2 regions of the Pseudomonas izuensis genome follow, and region 2 is predicted to be linked to the other one. Evidence: riboswitches for the same ligand, from Rfam matches in the RefSeq annotation. Region 2 holds a riboswitch; the other holds the start of a gene.

Region 1 (6,522 bases), 2.4 Mb from region 2:
CGCCGGAGCATGACCTCTACATCACCGACCCGAACTATCGCGGCCAGGCCACGCCGCTGCTGGCGATGCCGGGGCAGAACGACGATGTCGGCAGTGTCCTGAGCCTGTGGCACGACTACCGCGACAAGCGAAACAAGTACGAAGCCTTGCGCCGTGACAGCTACGCCGAACTGCCGGCGCCGAGCTGGTCGACCCTGTGGGCAGGCAACGATAATGCGTTGCTGAGCATCTTCCGGCACTTCGACAGTGCCTCGGTGACCAAGGGCCTGATAGGCGATGTGCCGCAAACGATGTGGCTGTTCGACTATCCGCTGCTGGAGCGGACGTATTATCAGTTAGCGGTGAATTTCGACGTGTTTGGCAATGTTTCCCATCAAGCCCAGACACGCCTGTACTTCGACCTGATACGCAATGGCGCCGAGCAGAACTTCCTGCGCCTGATGCCCGCCGATTCCCGGGACGGCTACCTCGACGATTGGTACCAGAGCAGCGGCAAATTCAAGATGTGGCTGGATTACGAGTCCATCGACAACGACAAGCCGACCGCGCTGAAACTCGATGCAAAGGACCCGAAACGCGACTTCGCCCTGCAGTTGCTGGCGCGCTACGGCGAGCTCAACGCCAAGCCTGATCCGATCAATCGCTGCGACGGCGCCTACTGTTCGCGACCGAACATCGACCTGGCGTTGCAGAGTGCCGAGCAGGCCTTGAGTCGCCTGGCTTCCCGCCCGGCGGCCGGGCTCAAGGTCATTGATCAACTGCCGGAAGCAACCCTGCTGCGCGTCGAAACGTTAGGCGGGCAGCGTGTGGTGTACAGCCTGCTGCGCAACCGCGCGCACAGCAACGTGGCGTTTTTGCTCGGCGAGTCGCTGCGTTATCAGCCGGGGCTGGATACTTTGACGATTTTCCCTGGCGTACTCAGCAGTTACCCGAACTTCATGTTCAATATTCCGGCCGGGGAAGTTCCGGCGTTCGTGGAGGCGATGGAAAACGCCAAGGATGCCGATCAATTCGAAAAAATCGTCGAACGCTGGGGGATTCGGCGCAGCCATCCGCAGTTCTGGCAGTACTTTCATGACCTGAGCCGCTATATCCACGAGACCGATCCGGTGGAAGAGGGCGTGCTGGACATGAATCGCTACGAAAACCTGTAATCAACCTGTAGGAGCAAAGCTTGCTCGCGATGGCGGTATGCCTGCAAACATTGAGGCTGAATGTGCCGCCGTCATCGCGAGCAAGCTTTGCTCCTACAGGGGGGGGCAGCGGAATCTTTCCCGACAAAAATACTAGGACTTTGTGCGCGGCGATGATTGGCGTAAACTGCGCCCAAGCCTGCGAGGAGTTTCCATGACCGCTATTACCATCACCGACGCCGCCCATGATTACCTGGCTGATCTGCTCTCCAAGCAGAACACCCCGGGCATCGGCATCCGCGTCTTCATCACCCAGCCTGGCACCCAGTATGCCGAAACCTGCATTGCCTACTGCAAGCCGGGCGAAGAAAAACCTGAAGACACTGCGCTGGGGCTGAAAAGCTTCACCGCTTACATCGATCACTTCAGCGAAGCCTTCCTGGACGACGCGGTTGTCGACTACGCCACCGACCGCATGGGCGGCCAGCTGACCATCAAGGCGCCCAACGCCAAAGTACCGATGGTCAACGCCGACAGCCCGGTCAACGAGCGCATCAACTATTACCTGCAAACCGAGATCAACCCGGGACTGGCCAGCCACGGCGGCCAGGTCAGCCTGATCGATGTGGTCGAGGACGGCATCGCCGTTCTGCAGTTCGGTGGCGGTTGCCAGGGCTGCGGCCAGGCAGACGTGACCTTGAAGGAAGGCATCGAGCGCACCTTGCTCGAGCGCATTCCCGAGCTCAAAGGCGTCCGTGACGTCACTGACCACACGCAGAAAGAAAACGCCTACTACTAAGGTGTTCGCTGCAAACATGAAAAACGGCGCCCCGTGAGCGCCGTTTTTTTTATGCGTGAAATTCATGGGCCCCTTCGCGAGCAGGCTCGCTCCCACAGGTGACCGCATTCCATTGTGGGAGCGAGCCTGCTCGCGAAGTGGGCCTAAGGGCGATACAAATGCGCATGCCCGGCACGATACAGCGACGATTCGCTGAAATGATCGCTACCCAACACCCGGCCCACCAGAATCAACGCCGTACGCCGAAACCCCTTCGCTGCAACCTTCCCGGCAATGTCCTCAAGCGTCCCCACCACCCAATCCTGATCCGGCCATGTCGCCCGGTGTATCACCGCAATCGGACAATCCGCACCGTAATGCGGCAGCAACTCAGCCAGGATTTTCTCCAGATGATTGACCCCCAAATGAATCGCCATGGTCGCCCCATGCTGCGCCAGGCTGCCCAGCTCTTCGCCCGCCGGCATGGCGGTTTTGTCCGCGTAGCGGGTCAGGATCACGCTTTGTGACACATCCGGCAACGTCAACTCTGCGCCCAGTAGCGCCGCACACGCTGCCGTCGCGGTCACGCCGGGAATGATTTCGAAAGGAATACCGAGTTCACGCAGGTGGCGAATCTGTTCGCCGATGGCGCCATACAGGCTCGGATCGCCGGAATGCACGCGGGCCACGTCCTGGCCGTTGGCATGGGCGTTTTTGATCAGTTCGATGATCTGTTCCAGATGCAATTCGGCGCTATTGACCACCTGTTCGGCGCAATGGCCTTCCAGTACCGCAGTGGGCACCAGCGAGCCGGCAAAGATGATCACCGGGCAACTGCGAATCAGCCGCTGACCCTTTACGGTGATCAGTTCCGGGTCGCCGGGACCTGCACCAATGAAATAGACGGTCATCGTCAGCTCCTGTGAAAAAGAGGGTCAGTAAAGAGGGCCAGGCAAGCTTCAGATGAAGATTGCTCATGATCGAAGGCGGGGATTATCGGGGATTTTACGCGGCGCCGGCCAATGCCAGAGTCGCCTGGGCATATTTTTGTCGTGGGATCAGCAGTTTGGCAGGGGTATTGGCCAGTTGTTCGGCGAGGGCCAGCGCGGCACTTTCCGCCACGCCGTAGCAACCGGTGCGTTCGAAGGCAATCTGCGAATGGTGGCTGAGCTGCGGTTGATAAACCGCCAATTGTTCGCTGCTGAAATACATCATTTGCAAGCCAAGCTGCTCGGCCAGTTCGATCAGGGCCGGTTCGTCGCGCTTCAAGTCGATGCTGGCGAGTGCCTTGATCTGATGAAGTTCGATCTGGTTGGCCTGTAGCGCCTGATCGAGCAGCGCCCGCAGCGTGCTGACGGGACAGCCTCGCTGGCAGCCCAGGCCGACCACCAGGGTCGGCGCTGTGCTTGCATCAGTCATGCGTGGTATTGGCCATCGTTTTTGCGGCGGAACAACCAGGCGCTGATCAGGCCCAGGGCCAGCCAGAACCCCATGTTGGTCAGCTGCGAAGCGATTTTGAATTGGGCTTCGAGGGCTTCCGGGGCGAGCATCGAGTGCACTTCCGGTTGCGGTGCGCCAATCACATGGGGAACGGCAAGGATCGCCGCGCCGAGGACTTTCATCAGCCAGTGGCGGCTGAACACGATCAGCGCGATACCGACAGCGGTGGAGGCGGCGGTTCCGATCCACCAGATCTGCCGTTGTGCCAGGTCGGCGGCAGCGGTGCCCGGCAATTCCGGTGGCAGGCCGAGGGTCGGCGCCAGTACGAAGGTGGCGTAACCGGCCAGGCCCCAGAGCAGACCCTGGGAGGTTTTGGTTGGCGCGCGCAGGGTGTAGAGACCGGCGAGCATTAGGGCGAAGCCAACGGCTACCACCAGATTGCCGCCCGTGGTCGACAGCACGCGCTGCCAGCCATCTTCCGGCTCCCAGGCCTCGGCATCGTGGGTATGGGCGGCGACGCCGGCGGCATGTTCATGAACTTCCACGACCGCTGGCTCGGCTTTTTCGTAGGTTTCGGCCTGCAAAATCAGCGGGGCGACCCAGAAACTTTGCAACAGCGTCAGCAACAGGGCCGCCAGCAAGCCGGTGAACCCTGCAGTTTGCGCAATACGCTTGATCATGTCGGCAGGTCTCAATGGCACGGGAACGCGGAGCTGTGACGGGTATCGTGGGCGGCGTTGTGGACCGCTTCGATGTGCGAGAAACCGGCGAAATACACAAGGCATGCACCGAGGATCGACGCGCAGATGGCGGCGGTGATGCGTTGGGCAAGGGTGGAAGTCGTGCTGGAGGAGGCTGTGTGGCCGGTGCTGCTGATGATCGACATGGCGTTTCCCTCTGTTCTGTCAGCGGGGGAATCAAAAGCGCATGCAGAGTCACTGCACGAACGGGCGCGCAGCGATTCGAACAGCGCCCGCCCACCGCGGGTTTGTCATTCAGTGAAGTTTGATCACTTCGTGTTGCGGGCCGGTCTCCGGGCTCACGAGGGGCGCAGGCAAATGCCTTGACCTTCAAGCATCACCTTCCCATGCCACATCGGCACAGTGGATCTGACGCTTCGCTCGCTTACCGTTGCGGGGGCAGCACCGGACTGACATGGCTTTAGAGTAAAGCACATGATTCACCGGTTTCCCGTTTCACCCTGTGAAGGGCACCCGTAACAAGGTGTGTAGGAGAGCATGGGCGGGGGTGGGGCGTCAATTGGCACCGGTTCTCATCTTGAGACCGAGTTGCCCCAATCGCGAGCAAGCTTTGCTCCCACAAGGACACCGACAACCTGTAGGAGCAAAGCTTGCTCGCGATGGCGGCATCCCGGCCACCACAGAACTCAGCATGATCATTGACCCGCCCCAATACGATGCGTAGCCTTGCGCTTTCGAGGTTCTTCGGCATTTGCCGAAGCTAAGAAGGGAACGCGGTCAATGCCGCGGCTGCCCCCGCAACTGTGAACGGTGATGTTCGCTGCCACGCCACTGCACGCTCAGGTCCTGAGCCCGCGGGAAGGCGCAGCCAACGCCAATCCAAGGATTGGCACACTGTCAGCCAGGAGACCTGCCTCGATACAGATTCTCACTACAACCGGGCGGGGTGATCCGGTGGCGAATGCTTCCGGCGCGCAGGCGCGTTGCCGGTTCTCGTCCCGTATGCCCGCCACCTTGCCAAAGGGCATCCGATGAAAACACTGGCCAAACTCCCCGTCACCATCGTCACCGGCTTCCTCGGCTCGGGCAAAACCACCTTGCTGCGGCACATGCTCGACAACGCCCAGGGCCGCCGTATCGCGGTGATCGTCAACGAGTTTGGCGAGCTGGGCATCGACGGCGAAATCCTCAAGCAATGTTCCATCGGTTGCACCGAAGAAGAAGCCAACGGCCGCGTCTACGAGCTGGCCAACGGCTGCCTGTGCTGCACCGTGCAGGAAGAGTTCTTCCCGGTGATGCGCGAACTGGTCGCCCGTCGCGGCGATCTCGATCACATCCTCATCGAGACCTCGGGCCTGGCCCTGCCAAAGCCCTTGGTCCAGGCCTTCCAGTGGCCGGAAATCCGCAGCGCCTGCACCGTCGACGCGGTGATCACCGTGGTCGACAGCCCGGCAGTGGCCGCCGGCACTTTCGCTGCGTTCCCGGACCAGGTCGACGCCCAGCGCAAACTCGACCCGAACCTGGATCACGAGTCGCCGCTGCACGAGCTGTTCGCCGACCAACTGTCGAGCGCCGACCTGGTGATCCTCAACAAGGCCGACCTGATCAATCCGGAAGACCTGGCCCGCGTGCGCCTGGAAGTCGCCGAAGAGCTGCCGCCGGCGGTGAAGGTCATCGAAGCCAGCAACGGTCGCCTGCCGCTGGACGTGCTGATCGGCCTCGGCGCCGGTTCCGAAGAACACATCGACAGCCGTCACAGTCATCACGATCACCACCATGAAGGTGAAGACGATCACGACCATGACGCGTTCGATTCCATCTCCATCGAACTGCCTGCCTCTGACGAGAGCCTGCTGCTGGACGCGCTGACGCAACTGGTGGTCCAGCACGGCATCCTGCGGGTCAAAGGCTTCGCGGCGATTCCGAACAAACCGATGCGCCTGCTGATCCAGGGCGTGGGCACCCGTTTCGACAAGCACTTCGACCGTCAGTGGGGCGCCGAAGAAGCGCGCACCACACGTCTGGTGTTGATCGGCCAGGAACTGGACGCCGCCGCACTCGAAGCGCAATTGCGCGCCGCGCTCAGCGTGTAATCCATGCACCTGCTCAGGACCCAGCCCGGCGGATTCGTGTCGGATGACAACATTGCCGACCTTGGACAAACCCCCGCCGAGCTGGTGATCCTGTGCAGCGGCGACTCCAGCCTGGCGCTGCTCGCCGAAGCGGCGCAGCAGTTGCCCGACGATTACCCGAGCGTGCGCCTGGCCAATCCGATGCAGGTGCAGAATCACGCTTCGGTCGATCTGTACGTCGATGAGGTGCTGCGCCATGCCAAGGTCATATTGATCTCGCTGCATGGCGGCATCGCTTATTGGCGCTATGGCGTCGAGCGCCTGGTGGAGTTGTCGCAGCGCGGTGTGCAACTGATCCTGGTGCCGGGCGACGACCGTCCGGACCCGGAGCTCAGCGA
Region 2 (6,522 bases):
CCGCCGCAATCGCGGCAACAACTGAATGGCCATTTGTGAACCGGCCACCGGCAGCGCCTGCAGTGTGCCGTAGTAATCGCAGGCGGCCTGCTCCAGGCCGTCATCGGTTTCCGGCAAGCGCGCCCAGGCCCGCAGCGGAATATCCGGAACCGGAAACGGCCAGGGTGCCAGGCCGCTGGACAGGTCTAGCCAATCGGCTTCCTCGATGCCGTATTCGAGCGCCGCCTTGCGCAACCGCCCACCGTGCTCAAGCATAAAATTCAGCCCCCACGCAGAGAATCAGCAGCCATAACCATACCCCGCGCTGGACCAGTTGCCAGCCGCGGTCGATGGAGTCCGCATCCGCCGGCACGCCTTCGCCCAGTTGCGGACGCTCGTGCAGTTCGCCGTGATAAATCGCCGGCCCACCCAACTCAACGCCCAACGCACCGGCACCCGCCGCCATCACCGGACCGGCATTCGGACTGTCCCAGGTCGGGCCCTGGGTGCGCCAGCATTTCAAGGCCAGCCGGGTCTTGCCCAACAGCGCGTAGGTCAATGCCACCAACCGCGCCGGAATGTAATTGAGCACATCGTCGATCTTCGCCGCAGCCCAGCCGAAACGTTCGAAGCGTTCGTTGCGATAACCCCACATCGCATCCAGGGTGTTGCTCAAACGGTAGAGCACCACGCCCGGCGCACCGGCCACGGCAAACCAGAACAAGGCGGCGAACACCGCGTCACTGCCGTTTTCCAGCACCGACTCGGTGGCGGCGCGGGCGACTTCGGTTTTATCCAATTCGCTGGTCTTGCGGCTGACCAGGTAACTCACACGCTGGCGCGCTTCTTCGAGATTATCGCTGCGCAAGGCCTTGGCCACAGGCTCGACGTGCTCGCCCAGACTGCGCATGCCGAGGGCGCAGTACAGCGCGAGAATCTCGACGATCCAGCCGACGTAGGGCGCCCAGGAAATGGCCGTGGCCAGCAAGGTCAAGGGTAAAACCGCGATCACCCATGCGGTGACGCCATGGCTGCGCCAGCCGCGACCACCACCGTTGAATCGCTGCTCGATGCGCTCGGCAAAACGGCCGAACGCCACCAGCGGATGCCAGCGCTTGGGTTCGCCCAGCAGCGCATCCAGCGCCACGGCGGCGACACTCAACAACGCCACACTCATTGACTCACTCCCCAATAATTCTCGTACAACAATTCACTCAACGGACGCACCTGCGCCCAGCCTTCAAGCACCAGCATGGGTGCCGGGTAGAATTCCTTGACCGGCCCCAGGCACAAAATGGCCAACGGCTTGGCACCGGACGGCAACCCCAACAAGTCCGCCAGGGCTTGCGGCTCGAACAGGGATACCCAGCCCATGCCCAGCCCTTCGGCGCGGGATGCCAGCCACAGGTTCTGAATTGCGCAGGACAACGACGCCATGTCCATTTCCGGCAGGGTGCGCCGGCCGAAGATATGCCGCTCGCGATCATCCATCAGCGCGGCCACCAGCACTTCGGCGCAATCGTTGATGCCTTCGACCTTGAGTTGCATGAATTCGTCGGTTCGCTCGCCCAGGGCCTCGGCAGTGCGGATGCGTTCTTCTTCCACCAGCGCCTGGATCTTGCCGCGCAAGGCCCGGTCGCTGATGCGAATGAAACGCCAGGGCTGCATCAGGCCGACACTCGGTGCCTGGTGCGCGGCTTCGAGCAGACGGCGCAATAGTTCGGGCTCGACAGTTCCGCCGCTGAAATGGCGCATGTCGCGGCGTTCGGCTATTGCGCGATAAACCGCTTCGCGTTCGGCCTGACTGAATGTGTTGTCGGTCATGGCCTTTTCGCGAGCAGGCTCGCTCCCACAGGGTCTAGGTTATCCATTGTGGGAGCGAGCCTGCTCGCGAAGGCGTCCTCACGGTCTGGCGCAAACAGCGCGGCAATCGCCGTCGGATTCGACGGAAAATAAAAGTGCACATAAGAAGCGGTCATTCGCCCCTCGCGATAAACCGCTTCCGCCCCGCGCCCACCATTGGGACTCAAGCCCCGGGCAATCGGCGTCAGTTCGGTGGTGGTCAGCGAGTGGTGATAGGTGTGGCCGCGAAGCGAACCTTCCGGCAGTTCGACCGCTTGCAGGGCCAGCGCGGCTAGACGCTTTTGCATCACCGCATCACCGCTCAGCAAGCCGACCAGTTCTGCGCGAGCACCTTCGACATCCGTGAGCGAATCGAGCAAATACAGCATGCCGCCACATTCGGCCAGCAACGGCTTGCCGGCGGCGTGGTGCGCGCGGATTGCATCGAGCATCGACGTGTTCTGTGACAGTGCCACATGATGCAATTCCGGATAACCACCCGGCAGATACAGACTGTCCGCCTCTGGCAACACACGGTCGCGGATCGGCGAGAAGAACGACAACTCGGCGCCCATCGCCCGCAACAAATCGAGGCTGGCACCGTAGGTGAAGGCAAACGCTTCGTCCCGGGCCACGGCGATGCGCACGCCGGACAGCAACGGTTCGGCTGCGATCACATCCGGCGCGGCGAACTCCACCGTCGGTGGCAGCGCGACTTCGCAACTGCTGGCCAGGGCATCGGCCGCCGCATCGAGGCGCATATCCAGGTCGTTCAACTCGCTGGCCTGCACCAGGCCGAGGTGCCGGCTTGGCAATTCGATCCCGGTTTCCCGGGACAAGGCGCCGTACCAGCGCAAGCCTTCAGTCAGGCTGCCTTCGAGCAATTGTGCGTGACGCAAGGTGCCAACGCGGTTGGCCAGGACCCCGGCAAACGGCAAATCCGGTTGATAGCGCGCCAGCCCCAGCGCCAGTGCGCCAAAGGTCTGGGCCATGGCGGTGCCGTCGATCACGCCCAGCACCGGCACACCGAAGTGCCGCGCCAGGTCGGCGCTGGACGGTGTGCCGTCGAACAGCCCCATCACCCCTTCAATCAGGATCAGGTCGGCATCGCCTGCGGCTTCCCACAACAAGCGGCGACTTTCCTGCTCGCCGACCATCCACATGTCCAGTTGATACACCGGCGCACCGCTGGCGCGCTCGAGGATCATCGGGTCGAGAAAGTCGGGGCCACATTTGAACACGCGAACCTTGCGCCCCTGATTGCGATGCAAACGGGCCAGTGCGGCAGTGACGGTGGTCTTGCCCTGACCGGAGGCCGGCGCGGCAATCAGTACCGCCGGGCAATGACGAGGTTGATTCACAGCTCGACGCCTTTTTGCGCTTTGATCCCGGCCTGGAAGGCGTGCTTGACCATGCCCATCTCGGTGACGGTGTCGGCCAGTTCGATCATCTCCGGCTTCGCGCCGCGACCGGTGACCACCACATGCTGCATCGGCGGACGCGCCTGCAAATCGCTGAGCACCTGATCGAGATCGAGATACCCGTGCTTGAGCGCAATGTTCAATTCATCCAGCACCACCAGGCCGATGGCTGGATCACGCAGCAGTTCCTGCGACACCGCCCAGGCCGCTTCCGCGGCGGCGATATCACGCTGACGGTCCTGGGTTTCCCAGGTAAAGCCTTCGCCCATCACGTGAAAACGCACCTGCTCGGGGAAGCGTCGGAAGAACAATTCCTCGCCGGTGCTGTTGCGGCCCTTGATGAACTGCACGACGCCGCACTGCATGCCATGGCCCAGCGACCGGGCGAGCATGCCGAACGCCGAGCTGCTCTTGCCCTTGCCGTTGCCGGACAACACGAGCAGCAAGCCGCATTCGTTCGGGGAATTGGCGATGCGTTCGTCGATCACGGCTTTCTTGCGCAACATGCGCGCCAGATGACGTTCGTCACGATCAGGGGTATCAGTCATGGGGGAGCTCTCCGTTGAGGCTGGATAACGGCGGGCAGGCACAAGAATAGATGGCAAGAAGCCTGGCATCGCCCACCGTGATGCCGCTTGGATGGATCAGGCCGGTCTCCGGGCTCATGAGCGGCGTTTGCCGACTGTGCGCCTTCCCATGTCAATTGACACAGTGGCTCAAGGCACAGTGTTCACTCATTTACCGTTGCGGGGGCAGCGCCGGAATTGCAGGCCATCATGCTTTGAATCGGCCACTCACCGGCTTCCCTGTTTCACTCTGTCGGCGCAAGCCACAGAGCACCTGAAACAAGCCGCGAAGGTTAGAGGGTTGGGGGTGGAGCGTCAATTGAAGACAGGCCGCGCAAGTGATTATCTACCGTCAATCAATTTACTGACGTCAATCTTGTGCCGCACGCCCAGCAATGATATCAAAGCGCCACAAACCTCATAACACAATAACAAGGGTGAGCCACATGCAAGGCATGATCATCAGCAATCCGAAGCTGGAATTCCTGCGCCCGGTGCTGGAGCGCTGGTTCGAGTGTATCGACCGCTACAACGCCGTGCGCGGCGATAACGAAACGCCGTACTGGCTCGACGAAAAAGCCAACCTCGGTCTGCTCTCCTCGTCGGCGTGGATGGCGGAAATGGTCACCTTGCAACAATCGCCCACCCGCAAACAGATCGAAGAAGGCGAACGCAATGGTCGCGCCGACCTGTTTATCGCCACGCCCGAAACACGCGCCTGGCTGCAGGCCACACAACGCTGGCCACGGGTCAACAGCCTGAACCTGACCCAGGCCCTGCAAGACATCACCAGCAACGCCAGACAAATCAGCTACGCCAGCGACCTCAAACTCGGCTGCCTGTTCGTCGCACCGCAAAAAGCCCAGCATGGCGCCACCCCGGAAGAACTGCAGGACATGGTCGACGACTTGCAAAAGGAGCACACCTGCGCCGTGGCCTGGTATTTCCCTTATGCCTATCGCAAGTTGCGCAACGAAGCGGGCCATTACCACCCGGGCATCGCCGTGCTGCTCAAGGAGGCCCGCGGCTGACCGGTTGAACCATCACGCGCTTGCGCTTCTCTACTGATCAGGTCAATGGATTCATAGGGAAGATCAGCATGCGCAAGCTTCAGCTCGCTCTCATCATCGCCCTCGCCGGAGGGCTCGCCGGTTGCGGTGAGACCTCCACGATGCAAGTCTCCGACGGCACCGGCCCGTCGCCCAAACTCCCGGAACCCAACAAGACGCTGATGCCGACGGTGAACATCGCCCCGGCAATCGGCTGGCCGGACGGCGCCAGACCCGTCGCCGCCGCCGGCACGCAAGTGGCCCCTTTTGCCGAGGGACTCGATCATCCGCGCTGGTTGTATGTACTGCCCAATGGCGACGTGCTGGTCGCCGAAACCAACGCCCCGCCCAAACCGGATGACGGCAAAGGCATTCGTGGCTGGGTCATGAAAAAAGTCATGGCCCGCGCCGGTGCAACCGTACCCAGCCCGAACCGCATCACCCTGCTGCGGGACAGCGACCACGACGGTGTCGCCGAAACTCGCACGGTATTCCTGGAAAACCTCAACTCCCCCTTCGGCATGACCCTGGTCGGCAATGATCTGTACGTCGCCGACACCGACCGCCTGCTGCGCTTCCACTATGAAAACGGCGACACGTCGATCAAGTCGCAGCCGGTCAAAGTCGTGGATCTGCCGGGGGGCACCCTGAATCACCATTGGACCAAAAACGTCATTGCCAGCAAGGACGGCAGCAAGCTGTACGTCACCGTCGGCTCGAACAGCAACGTCGGTGAGAACGGCATGGATCAGGAGGAAGGACGCGCGGCGATCTGGGAAGTGGATCGCGCCACCGGCAACCACCGGATCTTTGCTTCGGGAATCCGCAATCCGAACGGACTGGCCTGGGAGCCTGCGAGCGGCGCATTGTGGACGGCTGTTAATGAGCGGGATGAAATCGGTAGCGACCTGGTGCCGGACTACATCACCTCCGTGAAGGACGGCGGGTTCTATGGCTGGCCTTACAGCTATTACGGCCAACACGTCGACATCCGCGTCGAACCGCAAAACCCCGGACTGGTGGCCAAGGCGATTGCGCCGGACTATGCGGTCGGCCCGCATACCGCGTCGCTGGGGCTGACGTTTGCCCAAGGCAACACGCTGCCGGCGCAATTCAAGGAAGGTGCCTTTGTCGGCCAGCATGGTTCATGGAACCGCAAGCCACACAGCGGTTATAAAGTGATTTTCGTCCCCTTCCGCGCCGGCAAACCGAGCGGACAGCCGGTGGATGTACTCACCGGGTTCCTCAATGACGAAGAAAACGCCATGGGCCGGCCGGTGGGTGTGGTGATAGACCAGCAGGGAGATTTGCTGGTGGCCGATGACGTGGGGAACAAGGTGTGGCGGGTGTCGGCAACTAAATAGCACCACATACCACTGTAGGAGCGAGCCTGCTCGCGAATGCGTCAGTACAGGCAACTTTGATGCTGAATGTGCTGACCTCTTCGCGAGGAGGCTCGCTCCCACAGGGACTCTGTGTTTAGCGTTTGCGGCAAAGGGTGAGCCCATCCCCCAGCGGCAACAGCGACAGATCGACCCGCGAGTCATCCTTCAAGGCACGATTGAGCGCTTGAATGGCTCGGGTATCTGCACTTTCTGGATTGTCCTCCAGCACCCGACCGCTCCACAGCGTGTTATCGAACACCGCCAGACCGCCGGTGCGCAA

Evidence for each region. A riboswitch is a leader RNA that binds a small molecule or an ion and turns the genes downstream of it on or off. The one in region 2 is predicted to bind cobalamin.
Region 1: linked by a shared signal. The riboswitch ahead of cobW (cobalamin biosynthesis protein CobW) and the one ahead of cobO (cob(I)yrinic acid a,c-diamide adenosyltransferase) in region 2 are both predicted to bind cobalamin.

Annotation. Positions count from the first base shown of each region.
Region 1 covers NZ_AP017423.2:2,695,108-2,701,629, forward strand. The annotation lists gene LAB08_RS12130 (fatty acid cis/trans isomerase) at 1-1,154, shown strand, start outside; gene nfuA (Fe-S biogenesis protein NfuA) at 1,348-1,932, shown strand; gene cobM (precorrin-4 C(11)-methyltransferase) at 2,076-2,822, opposite strand; gene LAB08_RS12145 (cobalamin biosynthesis protein) at 2,917-3,330, opposite strand; gene LAB08_RS12150 (CbtA family protein) at 3,327-4,031, opposite strand; gene LAB08_RS12155 (CbtB domain-containing protein) at 4,043-4,237, opposite strand; cobalamin riboswitch at 4,359-4,584, opposite strand; cobalamin riboswitch at 4,773-4,984, shown strand; gene cobW (cobalamin biosynthesis protein CobW) at 5,084-6,145, shown strand; gene cobN (cobaltochelatase subunit CobN) at 6,149-6,522, shown strand, end outside.
Region 2 covers NZ_AP017423.2:5,066,426-5,072,947, forward strand. The annotation lists gene cobD (threonine-phosphate decarboxylase CobD) at 1-255, opposite strand, end outside; gene cbiB (adenosylcobinamide-phosphate synthase CbiB) at 248-1,156, opposite strand; gene bluB (5,6-dimethylbenzimidazole synthase) at 1,153-1,803, opposite strand; gene LAB08_RS22425 (cobyrinic acid a,c-diamide synthase CobB) at 1,800-3,182, opposite strand; gene cobO (cob(I)yrinic acid a,c-diamide adenosyltransferase) at 3,179-3,790, opposite strand; cobalamin riboswitch at 3,873-4,101, opposite strand; gene LAB08_RS22435 (hypothetical protein) at 4,255-4,839, shown strand; gene LAB08_RS22440 (PQQ-dependent sugar dehydrogenase) at 4,908-6,221, shown strand; gene LAB08_RS22445 (O-methyltransferase) at 6,337-6,522, opposite strand, start outside.